Regions from separate parts of the Pseudomonas sp. Mb7 genome, predicted to be linked through region 3. Evidence: predicted binding sites of a transcription regulator. Region 3 holds the regulator's gene; each other region holds the start of a gene.
What was found. The regulator FliA, encoded in region 3, starts transcription of late flagellar genes. The targets are predictions, from matches to a motif close to CTAAAGTTTNNNNNNNNNNNGCCGNTAA.
Positions count from the first base shown of each region.

Region 1 (6,956 bases), 3.0 Mb from region 3:
CGTGCGTCGCCGCGGATTTCCGCCGTCAGGGTGTACCCGTCCATCTCCGGCATCTCGATGTCGGAAATCATCATCAGGAACTCTTCTTCCGGCTTCTTGCCCTCATCGACCAGCTTGCGCAGGTAATCCAGCGCCTGTTTGCCGTCGTTCAGCGCCACCACTTCGACCCCGATTGTCTGCAGACAACGCGTGACCTGCTTGCGCGCCACCGACGAGTCATCGACCGTCAAGACACGCAATGACAGTGCCTTGGTCTGGGTCTCGACATCGACCACGCCCACCGAAATCGCTTCCGGTGTCGGCGCAACTTCCGCCAGCACTTTCTCGACGTCGATGATTTCGACTAACTGATTGTCCACCCGAGTCACAGCGGTCAGGTAGTGATCGCGACCCGTGCCCTTGGGCGGTGGATGAATCTCTTCCCAGTTCATGTTGACGATGCGCTCCACCGAGCGGACCAGGAAACCCTGGGTCTTGGTGTTGTACTCCGTGATGATCACGAACGGGTTGTTCTTGTCCTTCAACGCTCCGGAACCGGTGGCCATTGCCAGATCAAGGATCGGAATGGTCGCCCCCCGGATATTTGCCACCCCGCACACGACAGGACTGGACTTGGGCATCAACGTCAGCGACGGGCACTGCAACACTTCCCGCACCTTGAACACGTTGATTCCGTAGAGCTGCTGACCGTCAAGACGGAACAACAACAGCTCCAGGCGATTCTGCCCCACCAGTTGCGTGCGCTGGTTCACCGAATCCATTACACCAGCCATGCCCAGACTCCTACACCAACGCCAAGTGTTGTTGCGACGCACATTCATTGCTAAACGGCACGGCGCTTGCTTTTTAACTCGTATGAACGCTCAAACGACATTTTTCCGACACCTGACCTCCCGCGCTCGCAAAAGCCTTTGCGCGATGTCCGCCGTCTGCTGCTTTTTCGCTGGCAGCCCTGCCATTGCTGATGCGGTTACCTTGCCTGACATGCTTATCGGCGTCACTCAGGGCTTTCTTGAGTTCACCGTAGAAGACTATCTGGCCACCAGTCAAACGGAAGGCCGCTACGAGATCGAAGTAAACCAGCTCGACCCCCGTATGCGCATGCCTATGTGCGACAAGGAATTGACAGCGACTTTGGAGAGTCCGGCACGTCCGCTGGGCCGGGTTACCGTGAAGGTCCGTTGTGAGGGCGCCTCGCCCTGGACTGTGTTCGTGCCCGCTCAAGTCCGCCTGTTTCGCGAGATTGTGACAACCACCCGACCGCTGAAACGTGCAGGGATCATCGAACCACAGGACGTGACCCTGCGTGAACGCGACGTGAGCACGATCAACCAAGGCTTTCTGACCTCGGTAGACGAAGCGATCGGGCAGAAATTAACCCGACCAACGGTAGCCGATCAGGTCATTACTCTGGTCCATCTGGAACAGGCGGAAGTCATTCGCAAGGGTGATCAAGTGGTCATCACTGCCCGCAGCGGCACACTCGCCGTGCGCATGCCCGGTGAAGCGCTGGCCAATGGCGGTTTGAAAGAACAGATCCGGGTGAAAAACCTCAACTCGCAAAGGGTCATCAAGGCGCAAGTCACCGCGCCCGGCCAAGTGGAAGTGGCGATGTAGAAAACTGGCGCTGACCCCGGCTGTTCCCTAAACTGTGCCGCAGCAGGACACGCGCCGGCGCATGCAAGGCTCATTGTAAATGTGCCTAAAGTTTTCCAGGGGATGGCCGAAAACATGGCAAGCGTCCAAATTCCCAGAGGTTTTTATCATGGTCATCGATTTCAGCCGTTTGAACAGCTCCTCGTCACTTACGGGCAGTACACGTACCAGCAACGCCAAGGAAACCGCCGAAACCGGTACCTCCGCGCCGCTGAATACCCAGGCCGAACCGGCCAGTACCGCAAAAAGCGGGGAATCGGTACACCTCAGCAATGAGGCTCAACAGTTGCAGAAGGTCACTGACAAGCTGCGCGATCAACCTGCTGTCGACAAAGCCCGTGTGGCCGAGTTGAAAGCCGCGATTGCCGATGGCAGCTATAAAGTCGACAGCAACCGTGTAGCCAGCAAACTGCTCAACTTCGAAGCCCAGCGCTAGGCTTTTGCCGGCGCCAGGCTTTTGGACGCTTAAAACCCAAGGCCAGCCATGCACGACACTAATTTATTGCAATTGATCAACGACGACTTTGCTCCAGCTCAACAATTGCTGGAGTTGCTGCAAACCGAATCCCTCGCGTTGCACGGTCGCGACATGCCCTTGCTGGAAGAAATTCTGGCGCATAAACAGGCATTGATCATTCTGCTTGAACAGCATGGCCGCAAACGCAGCGAAATCCTCGCCAGCCTCAACTTGCCGACAGACCGCAGCGGTCTGGAGCAACTGGCTGGCCAGTCGAGCATTGGCGAGCAGTTGTTGGCGCAAGGCGATGCATTGACCGATCTGATTGCTCAATGCCAGGCCGCCAACGTCAAGAACGGCCAGTCGATCCAGATCCAGCAGGCCGCCACGGCCAATCAGCTGAAGATCCTCACCGGCGGTGAAGCGCCGGCGCTGTATAACGCCAGCGGTACATTTGCCAAACCCGCCACACCGCGTCCGCTCAGCCAGGCATGAGCCGTTGATGCGCCAGCTCTATCAACCCGCGAAACATGCTGGCAAAATGCTGGCTAGTCGTCATATTTTGTCTGGAGATTGATAAACCGTGTCCAACGCCCTCAGCGCGGATGATGCTCCGCAGCCCCCTAAGGTGCTTACCACGCCACTGGAAATCTCCAGCAACCTGCGCCAGCTGCAAGAAAGCCACGATCCGCTGATCATCACCTTTCATGAGCGCAGCCAGCGCTTCCAGAGCTATCTGATCAAAGTCGACCGCGACAGCGCTACGATCGCACTGGACGAGATGATCCCGCGTGATGGCGAACGCTTCCTGCAGGCCGGTGAGCCATTCAAGGTTGAAGGTTTTCATGAAGGCGTGCGCATCGCCTGGGAATGCACCGGCACGCTGAATATCGAAGAGTCCGAGGGTGATCGTTTCTACACCGGCGCACTGCCGACTGAAGTGGTTTACCACCAGCGCCGCAATGCCTTCCGTGCGGCACTAAAACTGACCGATCTGGTCAGCGTTGAACTGGGCGGCGAAAAACTCAAGGCGCCAATCAACGGCAAACTGCTGGATATCTCCGCGACCGGCTGCAAGCTGCGTTTCGAAGGTGATATCACCGACCGCCTGCAATTGGGCCAGGTTTATGACCGCTTGATCGCCCCGCCGCTGTTCGGCAACCAGCCGATCTCCGTCGAATTGCGCTATCTGCATTTCGAAGAAAAACTCAACATCACCTTTGCCGGTCTGCGTTTCCACAACATCAGTGGCCAGGCTGCGCGCAACGTTGAGCGTTTCGTGTATCAGTTGCAACGTGAAGCACGCCGTTTCGACAAAGACGATCTCTGATTCGCACGGCCAATAAAAAGGGCAGTCCTTGGCGGGACTGCCCTTTTTTATGCGCGATGTTTTTTGTTCAGTTCAGGGTCTACCGCCGCTGAGATCAGGCGCGGGTTTATCGGTATCCGATTCGACTTCTGCCGCAGGCTCTGACGGAGTATCAGCTTCAGGCTCGGGACTCGCCGGCGTCTGCACCGGATCCTGCACCATCTGCTCCTGCACCACCTGCTCGTCTACCCGAGGATCGAGGGCCGCCACCAGCGGTGAGCTGGACATGCTGTCCGGCATGGCCACGTGATGCAGCGGCGCGTCGTCGACCTGATGCAGATTGGTCACCGCTTTCGGCCGGATCCGCCACACCAGCACCAACGCGAAGAAGCTGAAGAACGCATACAGGCTCTGGCTGCCAAACAGCTTCATCAACACGCCCGCAAGCAACGGTCCGATGCTCGCACCGACACCATAAGTCACCAGCAGCATCGCGGTCAGCGACACGCGACGATCGCCTTCGACGTGGTCGTTGGAGAATGCCACTGCCAGTGGGTACAGACAGAACTGCACCAGTGAACACAGGAAACCAACCCCGAACAACACCTCCAGCGGAACCTGCGGCAGCACGGCCAACGGCAACGCCGCCACCGCCAAAAACCCGGCAAAGCAGCGAATCAGCAGCGCCCGGTCATAACGATCGGACAACCAGCCCAACGGCCACTGCACCAATAAACCGGCAAAGATGCAGCTACCCATGAACAGACCAACCTGCTCGGTCGATAGCCCTTGTTGCGAGGCGTACAGCGGTGCCAGACCGTAAAACGAGCCGATGATCAAACCGGCACCCAGCACCGTACTCAACGACTGCGGTACGCGCTTGATAAAGAAGCGTGGCTCCATCGGCGCCGGATGCAGTGGCGCCGGGTGAATCCGCCGCGTCAATGCCACGGGCACCAGACACAGGGCGAAACACAGCGCGACCAGCATCAGCAGTTCCAGCCCCAGGCCCGGATGCATGACCAGAATCAGTTGGCCGAGGACCAGGCCCAGGTACGAAGCGATCATGTAGCCGCTGAACACCAGGCCACGCTGATTGGCGTCCGCCTGTTCGTTGAGCCAGCTCTCGATCACCATGTATTGGCACATCATGCCCAGACCGACGATGGTCCGCAGCACCAGCCACGCCGGCAGCCAATCGACCAGACCGTGGCCAAGCACCGCCGCCCCGACGATCCCGGCACAGGCCGAATAAGCACGGATGTGCCCGACCCGGGCAATCAGTCGGTGACCGATCTTGCCACCCAGCACCAGACCGAAATAGTTGGCCGCCATCAGCGCGCCGACCCAGAGGCCGTCGACATTGTCAGCGGCCAGACGCAATGCCAGATAAGTGGATAGAAGGCCCGAGCCGATCAACATCATCAGCGAGGCGAAATACAGTGCTCGAAAGGATTTCCAGATTTGGCGCATCGGCGTTCCGAGCGGCTCCTTGCAGTAAATATCGGGCTACCAGAACGATAGCCCGATGGCGGCGGTACGTCAGGCCTGGGCTGCTAGAACACGTCGTTCCCAGGGAGTGATTTCATCAAGGAAGCTGGTCAACTCCATGGTCTTCGAAGCGATGTAGCCTTCGATGAACTCCTGTCCGAACAGTTCCCTCGCCAATTGGCTACGTTTCAGACGTTCGAGCGCGGCGTGCAAGGTACACGGCAGCGCAAGATTGTCCGGCACCGCGAACTCGCCCTGAATCGCTTCGCTCGGTTCCAGCTCATTCTCGATCCCGTGCAAACCGGCAGCCAGACTGGCGGCGATCGCCAGATACGGATTCGCATCGGCGCCCGGCAAACGGTTTTCCACCCGGCGGGCAACCGGCGAACTGGCCGGAATTCGCAGGCCGGCCGCCCGGTTGTCGTGCGACCAGCAGGCGTTGTTCGGTGATGCGTACGGATGGCACAGGCGCTGATAGGAATTCACATTAGGTGCAAACAGTGCGGTGAAATCGGCCATGCCCGCCTGCTGGCCACCGATGAAGTGGCGAAACACCGCGGTTGGCTCGCCGTGCGCATCACTGAAGACATTCTTGCCGCTAGCGGTCTCGACGATGCTCTGATGAATGTGCATCGAACTGCCTGGCGTGTGTGCCAGCGGCTTGGCCATGCACACCACGGTCAGGCCGTGCTTGAGCGCGACTTCCTTGAGCAGGTGCTTGAACAGGAACGTCTGATCGGCCAGCAGCAGTGGATCACCGTGCAGCAGATTGATCTCGAACTGGCTGACGCCCATCTCGTGCATGAAGGTATCGCGCGGCAGACCGAGTGCCGCCATGCACTTATAGACTTCGTTGAAGAACGGCCGCAGACCGTTATTGGAACTGACGCTGAACGCCGATTGGCCATCCTCGCGACGCCCGTCAAGGCCTACTGGCGGACGGAACGGCTGGGTCGGATCGGTATTCGGCGCGAAGACAAAGAATTCCAGCTCGGTCGCCACCACCGGCGCCAGGCCGCGCGCGGCATAACGGGCAATGACTTTCTTGAGCTGACCGCGAGTCGACAGGTTGGAGCTCTCGCCGCTCAACTCATCGGCACCGCAAATCGCCAGGGCACGCGGGTCGTCACTCCATGGCAAACGATGGATCTGGGTCGGGTCAGCAATCAGGGCGAGATCGCCGTCGTCGCTGCCGTAAAACCGTGCTGCCGGGTAACCACCCATGATGCATTGCAACAGCACGCCACGGGCCAGTTGCAGACGCCGCCCTTCGAGGAAACCCTCAGCGGTCATCACTTTGCCGCGCGGCACGCCATTCAAATCCGGCGTAACACACTCAATCTCATCAATGCCGGTCAATCGCTGCGCGAGTGAACGCTGGCCATCGGTTGTCATGACGCAATCCTTGTTATTGTGCGAGCCGCGAACGGCGACCCGCACAAAATAGGCTCCGGCTGTTCGGAATATCAAGCAGCGTCAAACAAAAACCTGTGTCACGGCAGATATAGGCTGAACACCCCGCCGCCAAGCGGTCCGCCGTTGCGGATTTCGGTGCGTCCTTCGACACCATTGCGCTGATGCAGCGCCGCGATACGATTGGCGAAATACAAACCGAGCCCGGTGCTGCCACTGCTGTGATTGATGCCCTGTACATAATCGGCCTGGCGCTCGAGCATCTCGGCCGGATAACCGTCGCCGTCGTCGTTGATACTCAGCACCAGTTGCCCGGCCTCGTCACTGACGGTGATCAGCAGCGATTCGCGGGCGTAACGAATGGCGTTATTGATGCAGTTGCCCAGCACCGAAGCAATCAGCTCACGGTCGAAGAAGCCCAACGGGCTCAGCGGATCGACTTCATAGGTGGCGATGATCCCGCGACTGGCAAACACCTCCTGATGCGCCGCCAGTTGTGCCTCGATAAAGTCATCGAGTTCGTGATAGGCCGGTTGCAGCGGCATCTGGTTGACGCCGAGCTTGTACAGCCCGAGCAGTTGCACCAGCATGCCGTTGAGATGGGCAAACTCGAAGTCGATCACGCCTTGC
Region 1 covers NZ_CP186501.1:3,997,825-4,004,780, forward strand. The annotation lists gene ACOYXH_RS17990 (chemotaxis protein CheV) at 1-773, opposite strand, end outside; gene flgA (flagellar basal body P-ring formation chaperone FlgA) at 856-1,617, shown strand; gene flgM (flagellar biosynthesis anti-sigma factor FlgM) at 1,766-2,092, shown strand; gene ACOYXH_RS18005 (flagella synthesis protein FlgN) at 2,141-2,608, shown strand; gene ACOYXH_RS18010 (flagellar brake protein) at 2,697-3,443, shown strand; gene ACOYXH_RS18015 (MFS transporter) at 3,516-4,895, opposite strand; gene ACOYXH_RS18020 (glutamine synthetase family protein) at 4,965-6,206, opposite strand; gene ACOYXH_RS18025 (sensor histidine kinase) at 6,407-6,956, opposite strand, start outside.
Region 1: a site for FliA is predicted at 1,703-1,730, ahead of flgM (flagellar biosynthesis anti-sigma factor FlgM). Genes of this name have one in related genera too.

Region 2 (6,956 bases), 2.1 Mb from region 3:
GCGGCGCGGCCATGCAAGGTCAGCAGTTCGCCATTGTCGATGCCGGGATGGCCGACCCATTCGTAACCGCAGCGGGCGACCAGTTCATTGAAGCCCTCCAGCCAACCCAGCCCACCACGCCCGTTGAGCTCGATAAAGGCCGGGTTGACCACGTCCTTGACCGGCGAATCCCAACCCATCCGCACGTCGCCGACAGAAGCCTGCAAGACGTTCATGCCTCGGGTGGGCACCACCGAGAGTTTCATTGTGCCGTTATCGATATCAACGATGCTGACACCTTCCTGCCGCCCACCGTGCAAGGTACGCAGGCTCACGGAGAAGGGTTTGGCGGTTTTCACGCCGAGCTGCTCACTGGTGATGGTCCAGTTTTGCGCGGGCTTGTTGGTATCGAGAAGGACGTAATCCCAGGCCATGGCGTGGGAAGCAGCGGAGAATGCGCCGAGGGCGACGGCGAGTTTGAGCGGGGTCATGGCAGCAGCCTTTATTGGAGTTGTGTCATTTTTATAGCGCTGCGGAAACGTTTCAGCAAGTGTATTAGATCGACAGATTGCAGGTTCAGCCGAAGATCTGCAGTGTTGCATTCGCAAGCAGGCTCACTCCTACAGGGGATCCGGGTCTTCACAAAATCTGTGATTCGCACCGGACACTGTGGGAGCGAGCCTGCTCGCGAAAGCTATATCAAGGCTGTATCAACGAAAGCGATCAACCTCGGAACGCAGATCCGCCGCCAGCTTCTCAAGCTCCTTGGCGGTAACAGCCAGGTTCGACACAACCTCACGCTGCTCACTGTTGGCCAGTGCGATGCTCTGCAAATTGCTGCTCAACAGAGTCGCGGTGCTGCTCTGCTCCTGAGTGGCCGTGGTAATCGCGGCAAACTGCTGCCCCGCCGAACGGCTCTGTTCATCGATTCGCGCCAGCGCCGACGCGACGTTGGCGTTGCGCGACAAACCTTCCTGCATCAGCACATTGCCCTGCTCCATGGTGCTGATCGCGTTACCGGTTTCCTGCTGGATGCTGTGGATCATGCTGGAAATTTCATCCGTCGCCTGACGGGTGCGCGAGGCCAGGCTGCGCACCTCATCGGCCACCACAGCAAAGCCACGACCCTGCTCACCAGCACGGGCAGCTTCGATTGCTGCGTTAAGTGCCAGAAGGTTGGTCTGCTCGGCGATCGAGGTGATCACACCCACGATGCCGCCAATTTCCTGCGAGCGCTGACCGAGGGTGTTGATCACGGTGGCGGTGCTGTTCAGGGCGCCAGCGATTTGCTCCAGCGAGGACGACGCTTCTTCCATCGAGCTGCGGCCAATCTGCGTTTGCTGGGCGTTTTCCTGCGCCAGACGCTGGGTTGCGCCCATGTTGTCGGCAATGTTCAGCGACGTTGCGCTGAACTCTTCCACCGCGCCGGCCATGCTGGTGATTTCGCCAGATTGTTGCTCCATGCCTTCATAGGCACCGCCGGACAAACCGGACAGGGCCTGGGCACGGCTGTTGACCTCTTCCGAAGAGCGGCGGATGTGCTCGACCATGGTCGACAGCGCCTGGCTCATCTGGTTGAACGCGCGAGACAGCTGACCGATTTCGTCGTTGCTCGATACGTTCAGGCGCACGCTCAGATCACCGGCGCCCAAGGCCTCGGCCTGACGCACCAGATCCCCCAGAGGCGCCAGTTTGCTGCGCAGCAGCCAGACCACAGATCCGACCGCCAGCAGCATCGCCAACAGACTGCCAATGGCCAGTTGCGTACCCACGCTCCAGGTCACCGCGCGGATCTCAGCTTTCGGCATGCTCGCCACGACCGACCATGGTCCGCCATCGAACGGCACGGCAATGCTGTAGAAATCTTCCGAGGTGTCGCTCCAGAACTCACCCTTGCCCGGCTTTGCAGCCAAACCTTTGATCACCGGAACGGCTTGATCCAGCGCCTGCACCCCCGCTGGCGCGACCAGCCATTTGTTTTGCTCGTCGAGCAACGCCAGCGAACCGCTCTGGCCAATGCGGAAGCGCTTGAGGTTATCGAACTGGATGTTCTGCGCGTCGGTGTAATCGAAGCCGACGAACAGCACCGCAATCACCTTGCCGCTGCCATCACGCACCGGGGTGTATTGGGTCATGTAGGAGCGATCGAACAGCAAGGCGCGACCGACGTAACCCTGCCCCGCCATCAACTTCGCGTAGGCCGGGTGCGCGTGATCGAGCAAGGTGCCGATGGCACGGGTGCCATCCTGTTTGGTCAGCGAAGTGCTGACGCGGATGAAGTCTTCGCCGCTGCGCACGAACAGGGTGGCGACGCCGGCGGTCATCTGCTTGAACTCGTCGACTTCCTTGAAGTTGTTGTTCAGCACTTCGCTGCCCAGATGCAGACCCGGGGTCTGGGTGCCGGCAACATTCACCGGCTCACTCGGGTGAATGCTCAGACCTGCGCTGAAACGCTTCTCGAACAGCCCGCTCAGGCGCTGGGTGCTTTCACGCAGCGTGCCGTGGAAGGTGCTCAGTTGGTCGGCCAGCAGCCGCGCCTCACTGGCCAGATGCTCTTCACGAGTGGCGAGGTTGGCGGAGTCCAGCGAACGCAAGGCGAACACCGTACTGCCACTGATAACTATCGCCAGTATTACAGCGAGCGCGAGGCCCAGCTGCGAGGCGATCCGAGCGCGAGGTTGAGACATGGACAGCTCCTGGCCGAGCCACGGGATCCTCCTTGATCTCGACTCGGAAATTTTTCTGGTTGTGGGGGTGAATCGTGGATACCGGCACGACGGTTCCACAAGCACGTATTCGGCGGTGGATCCAAATACTTGAGCGGAAAACAAGGTTATGGCACAAGGCCGGCATTGTGGCGGCTCTAACGTTTCAGCTCAAGCGCGCGACCGCCGGCAACTCCATGGCGCGGACTTCGCTTTGCAGAAAGTCGCTGAGACGGCGCAAACGTTCACCTCCCGGGCGGGTCTTTGGCCACACAAGGTAGTAATTCAAACCGCTGGCGACCGCGGTTGGCCACGGCAGGCTCAGCCTTCCCTGCGCCACATCTTCGGCGACCATTAACAGGTCGCCCATCGACACACCGTACCCGCGCGCCGCCGCGATCATGCCCAATTCGAGGGTATCGAACACTTGCCCACCCTTGAGTGACACCTGATCGGACAGCCCCATGTGTTCCAGCCAACTGCGCCAATCGCGACGGTCCGGTGTCGGGTGAAGTAATTCGGTGCAAGCCAGTCGAGCCAGATCCCACGGTTGATCATTCAGCAAGTTTGGCGCCCCCACCGGAATCAGCTCTTCGGGAAACAATAAACTCGCCTCCCAATCCGGCGGAAAATGCCCGTCACTCAACAAAACAGCGCAGTCGAAAGGCTCATCGTTGAAATCCACCGAATCGACGTCCATCCACGCACTGGTCAGTTGCACTTCGTTGCCAGGCTGCAAATGGCGGAAGCGACTCAGGCGCGCGAGCAACCAGCGCATAGTCAGGGTCGAGGGCGCTTTCATGCGCAAAATGTCGTCCTCGGCACGCAAGGTATTGCAGGCCCGCTCCAGCGCACTGAAGCCTTCGCGGATCCCGGGCAGCAGCAACCGCGCCGCTTCGGTCAGCTGCAGATTGCGACCGCTGCGATGAAACAGCCGACAGGCGAAGTGTTCTTCGAGGGTCCGAATATGCCGACTTACCGCACTCTGGGTGATCGACAGTTCCTCGGCAGCCCGGGTGAACGAACTATGTCGCGCCGCCGCTTCAAATGCGCGCAGGGCATACAAGGGAGGAAGACGACGAGACATGCAGAAAGCTCCGATAGCGGGATAAAGCCAATCTTAAACCGTTTATCCAGGATGAGTTTTAATCATGCTACCCATCCTTTTTATCCCTTTGTGCAAAGCCCGCCAAGCGCCGAGAATCGACGGTCTCCTGTTCCCTCTGAAATTGAGTGGTGATGACCATGCAGCATCCTGTGCGTACCGAACTCTGGGCCATTCTGCGGCTGGCAGGGCCGTTGATTGCTTCACAGTTGGCGCACATGTTGATGGTGCTGACTGACACGTTGATGATGGCGCGCCTGAGTCCTGAAGCGCTCGCGGGCGGCGGTCTCGGTGCGGCGACTTATTCGTTCGTGTCGATTTTCTGCATCGGCGTGATTGCAGCGGTCGGCACATTGGTGGCGATTCGCAAGGGCGCCGGCGACATCATTGGCGCTGCGCGTCTGACCCAGGCCGGATTGTGGCTGGCGTGGCTGATGGCGCTGGGCGCCGGGTTGCTGCTGTGGAACCTGAAACCGGTGTTGCTGCTGTTCGGCCAGACCGAAACCAACGTCAACGCGGCCGGGCAATTCCTGATTGCCCTGCCCTTCGCCCTGCCCGGCTACCTCAGTTTCATGGCCCTGCGCGGTTTCACCAGTGCAATCGGCCGGGCGACACCGGTGATGGTCATCAGCCTGGCCGGCACGGTGGCGAATTTCCTGCTCAATTACGCGCTGATCACCGGCATGTTCGGTCTGCCGAAAATGGGCCTGACGGGCATCGGCCTGGTCACAGCGATTGTCGCCAATTGCATGGCGTTGGCGCTGGCCTGGCACATCCGCCGGCATCCGGCCTATGACGCGTACCCGCTGCGCGCGGGCCTGTCGCGGCCGAACCGGCAGTACCTGAAAGAGTTGTGGCGCCTCGGCCTGCCAATCGGCGGCACGTATGCGGTGGAAGTCGGTTTGTTCGCGTTCGCAGCTCTGTGCATGGGCACCATGGGTAGCACGCAGTTGGGCGCGCACCAGATTGCCCTGCAAATTGTCTCGGTGGCGTTCATGGTGCCGGCGGGGATGTCGTACGCGATCACCATGCGCGTCGGCCAGCATTACGGCGCCGGGCAACTGAGTGATGCGCGGATGTCCGGACGGGTCGGGATCGTCTTTGGCGCGGTGGTGATGTTGGGATTCGCGATGGTGTTCTGGCTGTTGCCCAACCAGTTGGTCGGGTTGTTCCTCGATCACAACGATCCGGCGTTTGCCGAGGTGATTCGCCTGGCGGTGAGCCTGCTAGCAGTGGCGGCGTGGTTCGAGCTGTTCGACGGCACGCAGACGATTGCCATGGGCTGCATCCGTGGACTCAAGGATGCGAAGACCACGTTTCTGGTCGGGCTCGCTTGCTATTGGCTGATTGGCGCACCGGCGGCGTGGTGGATGGCGTTCCACCTCAATTGGGGGCCGACGGGCGTCTGGTGGGGATTGGCGTTGGGCCTGGCGTGTGCGGCGGTGAGTTTGACGCTGGCGTTCGAGTGGAAAATGAAGCGGATGATTCGGCTGGAGCCTGCGTCATCAAGTCAGTTTACGGTCCCGCAGACCGACTGAGATCCCTTGTAGGAGTGAGCCTGCTCGCGATTGCGGTGTGTCAGTCGAAGCAAATGTTGACTGGTAGATTGCTATCGCGAGCAGGCTCACTCCTACAGGGGTTATGTGTTCAGCTTACGATCTCGAGGGCTGGCTGCTGGCTTGAGCCGAAAGTGAGATATTCAACCAATTCCGCCAAGGGCAACGGCCGGCTGATCAGATAACCCTGCACCTGATCGCAACCAAACCCGCGCAACAGTTCTAGCTGTTCAGGGGTTTCCACCCCCTCCGCCACCACTTCCAGATGCAGGTTGTGCGCGAGATTGATCATCGCGTGCACCAGTTTGCGGTTCTCTTCGCGCTGCTCCATGCCGCCGACAAAGCTTTTGTCGATCTTCAGCAAGGTGATCGGCAGGCTGTTGAGGTGCACGAACGACGAGAACCCGGTGCCAAAGTCATCCAGCGAGAAGCGCACACCGAGACGGCCGAGAGCGTCCATGGTCTGCTTGACCAGATCGCTACGGCGCATCACGGCGGTTTCTGTCAGTTCGAATTCCAGCCACTGCGCCTCAACGCCACGCTCGGCAATCAACCGGCTCAGCGTCGGCAACAACTGACTGTCTTGAAACTGGCGGAATGACAGGTTGATCGCCATGTGCAGCGCCGGCAGCCCGCGCTCGCGCAACGCCTGCATGTCACGCAAGGCCCGGGAAATCACCCAGTAACCCAGCGGCACGATCAAACCGCTCTGCTCGGCCAAAGGGACAAATTCACTCGGCGGCAGCAAACCGCGCTCGCCATGACGCCAGCGCACCAACGCTTCGAGGCCGACAATCTGGCCATCCTCAAGATTCAGGCGTGGCTGGTAATGCAATTCCAGCTCATCGCGACGCAACGCTCGGCGCAACTCGCTTTCGAGGTCGGCCATGCTCCGCGCATTGCGGTTGATGCGTTCGTTGAAGATATGGAAGGTGCAGCCCTGGGTGCTCTTGGCCTGCTGCATGGCGATGTGGGCGTGCCACATCAGCGGATCGGCGCCGCCCTGCGCACGGGCGTGGGCGATGCCGAGACTGGAGCCGATCAGCAGGCTTTCGCCATCGACCCAATACGGTTCGGCGAGCGCTTCGGTGATGCGTTCGGCCATCCACTCGGCGCGCTGCGGTGCACGGCGGGTGTCGATCAGCAGGGCAAACTCATCGCTGCCCAGCCGCGCCAGTTGATCACCGGCTTCGAGCTGACTTTTCAGCCGTGCGACCACTTGCAGGATCAAGCGATCGCCCGCCTGATGGCCAAGCGCATCGTTGGCGTGGCGGAAGTTGTCGAGATCGAGATGCCCGAGGGCCAGGCCGCGACCGTCGTTTTCCGCGAGGCGCGCAGCAAGCAAGGTCTGGAAACCCTGACGGTTGGCGATGCCGGTCAGCGGATCCTGCTCGGCGAGGCGTTGCAGGGTGTTTTCGAGAACGCCGCGTTCGCGCACATGGCGCAGGCAGCGGCGCAGCATGCCGGCGTCGAGGGCGTCGAACACCAGCCAGTCACTGACGCCAACCGGCGCGGTGTCCGGTTCATGTTCCAGCAGCAAGACCGTCGGCAGGCTGCACCGGCCCGGTGCCGGTTGCAATGCCGGAAGGGTCAACAACACCGCATGGCGGT
Region 2 covers NZ_CP186501.1:5,412,792-5,419,747, forward strand. The annotation lists gene ACOYXH_RS24525 (aldose 1-epimerase family protein) at 1-470, opposite strand, end outside; gene ACOYXH_RS24530 (methyl-accepting chemotaxis protein) at 690-2,666, opposite strand; gene ACOYXH_RS24535 (LysR substrate-binding domain-containing protein) at 2,851-3,771, opposite strand; gene ACOYXH_RS24540 (NorM family multidrug efflux MATE transporter) at 3,930-5,327, shown strand; gene ACOYXH_RS24545 (putative bifunctional diguanylate cyclase/phosphodiesterase) at 5,437-6,956, opposite strand, start outside.
Region 2: a site for FliA is predicted at 2,773-2,800, ahead of ACOYXH_RS24530 (methyl-accepting chemotaxis protein). Genes of this name have one in related genera too.

Region 3 (6,956 bases):
GGCCTGCAAGCCAGCGATCCGGCCCTGCGCATGCAGCTGGAAAGTCTGGCCGGGCGTGGCATTCGTTCAAAAAATTATCTGGTCTTGGCAACCACCAGCCAGAAACAGGTTCTAACCGCCGCTTATCACAGTTACAAGCGTTGCGGGCTTGCCGGCTGCATCCTGACTAAACTGGATGAAACGGCCAGCCTTGGCGAAGTGTTGAGCCTGGCGATCAGTCATGAATTGCCGGTCGCGTACCTGACCGATGGCCCACGGATTCCGGATGATTTGCATCTGCCGCGCCGTCATCAACTGGTCAGCCGCGCCGTCAGCGTGCAAATGCAGGAAGAACCCAGCGAAGAAGCCATGGCTGACATGTTCGCTGATATCTATCACAGCCCGACCAAGCAGGTAGGCTGAGGTATTCATGAACAGTTTTTGTACCTACATCGATGGTCTGCCATGCATTGTTCCGGTTGTGAACGCGCAGCCAGTAATGTGGCCTCCGTCTATGCAAGACAAGGTAAAGAAATAACATGGGCAGCATGCATCCCGTACAGGTGATCGCGGTGACCGGCGGCAAAGGTGGCGTCGGCAAGACTAACGTGTCAGTGAACTTGTCGCTGGCGCTGGCAGAGCTTGGCCGTCGGGTCATGCTGCTGGACGCCGACCTGGGTCTGGCGAACGTTGACGTATTGTTGGGGCTGACCCCTAAACGCACGCTGGCCGACGTCATCGAAGGCCGGTGCGAGCTGCGCGACGTGCTGTTGCAAGGCCCCGGTGGCATTCGCATTGTGCCGGCGGCGTCCGGCACGCAAAGCATGGTGCACCTGAGCCCGGCGCAACATGCCGGCCTGATTCAGGCGTTCAGCGACATCGGTGACAATCTCGATGTACTGGTGATCGACACTGCTGCGGGTATTGGTGACTCGGTAGTCAGTTTTGTTCGCGCCGCGCAAGAAGTGTTGCTGGTGGTCTGCGATGAGCCGACCTCGATCACTGACGCTTACGCGCTGATCAAACTGCTCAACCGCGATTACGGCATGAACCGCTTCCGCGTCCTCGCCAACATGGCGCAGAGCCCGCAGGAAGGGCGCAACCTGTTCGCCAAGTTGACCAAGGTCACGGATCGCTTTCTTGACGTGGCCCTACAATACGTCGGCGCCGTGCCTTACGACGAAAGCGTGCGTAAAGCGGTGCAGAAGCAGCGCGCGGTGTACGAAGCCTTTCCGCGTTCCAAGTGCGCGCTGGCGTTCAAGGCGATCGCGCAGAAGGTCGACACCTGGCCGCTGCCCGCCAACCCGCGTGGCCATCTTGAGTTTTTCGTCGAGCGCCTCGTGCAGCAAACGGCAGGGCCCGTGCTATGACCGCAAGCGGTATGAACTACTACAAGAAGTCGGCACGTGACGCGCAGTACGAGTTGATCGAGCGTTACGCGCCACTGGTCAAACGCATTGCCTACCACTTGCTGGCGCGCTTGCCGGCGAGTGTGCAGGTCGAAGACCTGATCCAGGCCGGGATGATCGGCCTGCTTGAAGTCTCGACCAAATACGACGCCAGCAAAGGCGCCAGTTTCGAAACGTACGCGGGCATACGAATCCGCGGTGCGATGCTCGACGAAGTGCGCAAAGGGGACTGGGCGCCACGCTCGGTTCACCGCAATACCCGTATGGTCAGCGACGCGATTCGCTCAATTGAAGCTAAAACCGGCCGTGATGCTAAAGATCACGAGGTTGCGGCCGAACTCCAATTGAGTCTCGACGATTACTACGGGATTTTGAATGACACCTTGGGCAGTCGCCTGTTCAGTTTCGACGACCTGTTGCAGGACGGCGAACACGAAGGGCTGCACGAGGATGGCGCGAGTGCTCATATGGAGCCGTCACGCGATCTGGAAGATGAACGTTTCCAGGCAGCGTTGGCGGACGCGATTGCCAATTTGCCGGAGCGTGAGCGACTGGTGTTGGCGCTGTACTACGACGAAGAGCTGAACCTCAAGGAGATCGGTGAAGTCCTTGGCGTCAGTGAATCGCGGGTCAGCCAGTTACACAGCCAGTGCGCGGCCCGTTTGCGGGGGCGTTTGGGGGAGTGGCGAGCGCGCTGAAGGCAGTGTGGGGACACTGCGAACGAGGCTGGTGCGGTGATGAACGGCACCGGTCTTGCTCTGTTGTGCTCCAGACAGTCTTCGAGTGCTGCGCCGATTGATTGAAGTGGCGCGTCCAGGTGCTGGGCGCGTTTAAGACTGCTTGGAGGTCGAATTGAACAAAGACATGAAAATCCTCATCGTTGATGACTTCTCAACGATGCGGCGGATCATCAAGAACCTGCTGCGTGATCTTGGGTTCACCAACACCGTCGAGGCTGACGATGGCGTGACTGCCATTCCAGTGCTCAACAGCGGAAGCATCGACTTTCTGGTAACGGACTGGAACATGCCGGGCATGACCGGTATCGACCTGCTGCGCCACGTGCGTGCCGATGAAAAACTCAAGCACCTGCCAGTGCTGATGGTGACTGCAGAAGCCAAGCGCGAGCAGATCATTGAAGCCGCTCAGGCCGGTGTAAACGGCTACGTAGTCAAACCTTTCACGGCTCAGGCGTTGAAAGACAAAATCGAGAAGATTTTCGAACGCATCGGCTGATGAACGCGCGGGGGAGCTATGGAGCATAACGAATCTTCACAGGGCGATTTCGAGTCGACCCTGAAAAAACACGCGGTCGAACTGGTCGAAAGCCTTGAAAAAGGCAGGTTCGGCGACGCTGTGCAACTGATCCATGAGCTCAATCAGACCCGTGACCGTGGCCTGTACCAGGAAGTCGGCAAGCTCACACGTGAACTGCACAGTGCGATCGTCAACTTCCAGATCGATCCGAACATGCCGCAGGCCGAGGAAGTGTCGCAAATCACCGACGCCACCGAACGCCTGGGCTATGTGGTCAAGCTGACAGAGGCCGCGGCCAACCGCACCATGGATCTGGTGGAAAGCGCCACGCCGGTGGTCAACAGTCTGGCTGATGAAGCGCAGACCTTGAGCGCCGATTGGGGTCGCTTCATGCGACGCGAGGTCGGGGCTGAAGAGTTCCGCGAGCTGGCGCGCCGGGTCGACGGTTTTCTGTCACGCAGCAGCACGGACAACCGTGCGGTGTCGAGCAATCTCAACGACATCCTGCTGGCCCAGGATTACCAGGACCTGACCGGTCAGGTGATCAAGCGTGTGACCCAACTGGTCACCGAAGTCGAAAGCAATTTGCTCAAACTCGTCCTCATGGCCAGTCAGGTCGACCGCTTTGCGGGCATCGAACATGACCGCGCCGCGATGCTTGCAGAAAAAGATCCACAAAAACATCTCTCGCAGGGTGAAGGTCCGCAGATTCATGCCGATAAACGAGAAGACGTTGTGTCCGGTCAGGACGATGTGGACGATTTGTTATCCAGCCTCGGATTCTAGAGTTGTGGAATTTTAGGTTTTTTGGGTTTTTAGACCTGTAGGAGCACCCCATTAATGAGCTTCGGCGCCGATGAAGAGATCCTTCAGGATTTCCTGGTTGAGGCCGGCGAGATTCTTGAGCAACTGTCCGAACAACTGGTCGAGCTGGAAAGCCGTCCGGATGACGCAGATCTGCTCAACGCAATTTTTCGCGGTTTCCACACTGTAAAAGGGGGCGCCGGCTTCCTTCAGCTCAATGAGCTGGTGGAGTGCTGTCACATCGCCGAAAACGTGTTCGACATCCTGCGCAAGGGTGAGCGTCGCGTTGATGCAGAACTGATGGACGTTGTCCTCGAAGCACTGGACGCGGTGAACAGCATGTTCAGCGAAGTCCGTGAGCGTGCACCGATCACCGCTGCCACCCCGGAACTGCTGGCCGCCCTGGCGCGTCTGGCCGAACCGCAATCGGCGGATGCCGCCCCGGCATCGCCGGTGGCCGAGATGATCGAAGAACTGGTCGTCGAAGGCGACGCGTCTGGCGACATCACCGATAACGAATTTGAACAACTGCTGGACTCGCTGAACGCCGTCAAGGCTGAAGCTGAAGCCCCGGCCGCTGTTGCACCTGCGCAAACGGCGGCTGAAGCCGCGAGCGACGAAATCACTGACGCCGAGTTCGAGTCTTTGCTCGATCAGTTGCATGGCAAAGGCCAGTTCGCGGCGGATGCCGTGGCTCCGACCGCAGCGGCTGCGGTAGCCCCGGCGGCGGGCGACAGCTCGGATATCACCGACGACGAATTCGAAGCCCTGCTCGATCAACTGCATGGCAAGGGCAACTTTGCCGTTGAAGCACTGGAATCGGCGATCGCCTCGGCACCGGCTGCGCCAGCCGCGCCGGCAGCCGCCGCAGCCGGCAGCGATCTGATCAGCGATCACGAGTTCGAATCGCTGCTCGACGAATTGCACGGCAAAGGCAAGTTCACTGACGTTGGCGCCGCGACTGCCGGCGCTGCTTCCACGGTGGCTGCGCCTGCCGCCAAGGCTGCGGCCGCTCCGGCTGCTGCGCCAAAGGCAGCTCCCAAGCCTGAGCCGAAAGCCGAAGCGCCGAAACCGGCTGCCGCTGCTGCACCGGCTCCGGCCCGTGCCGCCGCTGCGCCGCCACCGGAAAAACCGGCTAGCGAAGCCGAGACCACCGTGCGGGTTGACACCGCGCGTCTCGACGAAATCATGAACATGGTCGGCGAGTTGGTGCTGGTGCGTAACCGTCTGGTGCGCCTGGGCCTCAACAGCGGCGACGAAGCCATGTCCAAGGCCGTGTCGAACCTCGACGTGGTCACGGCTGACTTGCAGACCGCGGTGATGAAGACGCGGATGCAGCCGATCAAGAAGGTCTTCGGGCGCTTCCCGCGTCTGGTTCGCGACCTCGCGCGTCAGCTCAAGAAAGAGATCAACCTGGAACTGGTGGGCGAAGAAACCGACCTCGACAAAAACCTTGTCGAGGCCCTGGCCGACCCGCTGGTCCACTTGGTGCGCAACGCTGTTGACCACGGCATCGAGTCGCCGGAAGAGCGCGAGGCATCGGGCAAGGCCCGTGGCGGTCGTGTTGTTCTGGCCGCCGAGCAGGAAGGCGACCACATCCTGTTGTCGATTTCCGATGACGGCAAAGGCATGGACCCGAACGTCCTGCGCGCCATCGCGGTAAAACGCGGTGTGATGGACAAGGACGCAGCCGATCGCCTGAGCGATACCGAGTGCTACAACCTGATTTTCGCCCCGGGTTTCTCGACCAAGACCGAGATCTCCGACGTGTCCGGCCGCGGTGTCGGCATGGACGTGGTGAAGACCAAGATTTCCCAGCTCAACGGTTCGATCAACATTTACTCGACCAAGGGCCAGGGCTCGAAGATCGTCATCAAGGTGCCGCTGACCCTCGCGATCATGCCAACCCTGATGGTCATGCTCGGCAATCAGGCGTTTGCGTTCCCGTTGGTCAACGTCAACGAAATCTTCCACCTCGACCTGTCGACCACCAACGTCGTCGACGGCCAGGAAGTGGTGATCGTGCGGGACAAGGCGCTGCCGTTGTTCTACCTCAAGCGCTGGCTGGTCAGCTCCGCCGCTCACGAAGAGCAGCGTGAAGGCCACGTGGTGATCCTTTCGGTGGGCACCCAGCGGATCGGCTTCGTCGTCGATCAACTGGTCGGTCAGGAAGAGGTGGTCATCAAGCCATTGGGCAAAATGCTGCAGGGCACTCCGGGCATGTCCGGCGCCACCATTACCGGTGACGGCCGCATCGCGCTGATTCTCGATGTTCCAAGCATGCTCAAGCGTTACGCCGCACGGCGTATTTGAATCCGGGGCGGCGGGGCGACAACGTCCCGCTGCACCTAATGGAGTGTTTATGGCAGTCAAAGTCCTGGTGGTGGACGATTCGGGTTTTTTCCGCCGCCGCGTCTCGGAAATTCTTTCAGCGGATCCGAGCATCCAGGTGGTCGGCACCGCAACCAACGGTAAAGAGGCGATTGATCAGGCGCTGGCGCTCAAGCCGGACGTGATCACCATGGACTACGAGATGCCGATGATGGACGGCATCACGGCGGTGCGGCACATCATGCAGCGCTGCCCGACCCCGGTGTTGATGTTCTCCTCGCTGACGCACGAAGGCGCCCGGGTCACCCTGGATGCGCTGGACGCCGGCGCGGTGGATTTCCTGCCGAAGAATTTCGAAGACATCTCGCGCAATCCCGAGAAGGTCAAGCAACTGCTGTGCGAGAAAGTGCATAGCATCTCGCGCAGTAATCGTCGTTTCAGTGCTTACAGCGCGCCTGCGCCGGTTGCGGCACCAGCGCCGACGCCTGCTCCGGCAGCGTCGAGCTTCAGCAGCCACAGCACCAGTGCACCAACGCGTCCGGCTCCAGCTCCAGCGCCGACTCGCGCCCCGGCCGCCAGCGCTTCGTCGCCCGCGCCGAAACGCAAGGCCTACAAACTGGTTGCCATCGGTACCTCGACTGGCGGCCCGGTTGCCTTGCAACGCGTGCTGACTCAGTTGCCAGCGAACTTCCCGGCGCCGATCGTGCTGATCCAGCACATGCCGGCAGCGTTCACCAAGGCCTTCGCCGAACGTCTCGACAAGCTCTGCCGCATCAGCGTCAAGGAAGCCGAGGATGGCGACATCCTGCGTCCGGGCCTGGCGTTGCTCGCACCGGGTGGCAAGCAAATGATGATCGACGGCCGTGGCGCGGTGAAAATCCTCCCGGGCGACGAACGTCTGAACTACAAGCCGTGCGTGGACATCACCTTCGGTTCGGCGGCGAAATCCTACGGCGACAAAGTTCTGGCGGTGGTGTTGACCGGCATGGGCGCCGACGGCCGTGAAGGCGCGCGTCTGCTCAAGCAGGGCGGCAGCGCGGTGTGGGCACAGGATGAGGCAAGCTGCGTGATCTACGGCATGCCGATGGCCATCGTTAAAGCCGACCTCGCCGACGCGGTGTACAGCCTCGACGACATCGGCAAGCACATTGTCGAGGCGTGTCTCTGATGGATGTT
Region 3 covers NZ_CP186501.1:994,503-1,001,458, forward strand. The annotation lists gene flhF (flagellar biosynthesis protein FlhF) at 1-402, shown strand, start outside; gene fleN (flagellar synthesis regulator FleN) at 519-1,349, shown strand; gene fliA (RNA polymerase sigma factor FliA) at 1,346-2,086, shown strand; gene ACOYXH_RS04540 (chemotaxis response regulator CheY) at 2,253-2,624, shown strand; gene ACOYXH_RS04545 (protein phosphatase CheZ) at 2,643-3,431, shown strand; gene ACOYXH_RS04550 (chemotaxis protein CheA) at 3,486-5,762, shown strand; gene ACOYXH_RS04555 (protein-glutamate methylesterase/protein-glutamine glutaminase) at 5,812-6,948, shown strand; gene ACOYXH_RS04560 (flagellar motor protein) at 6,948-6,956, shown strand, end outside.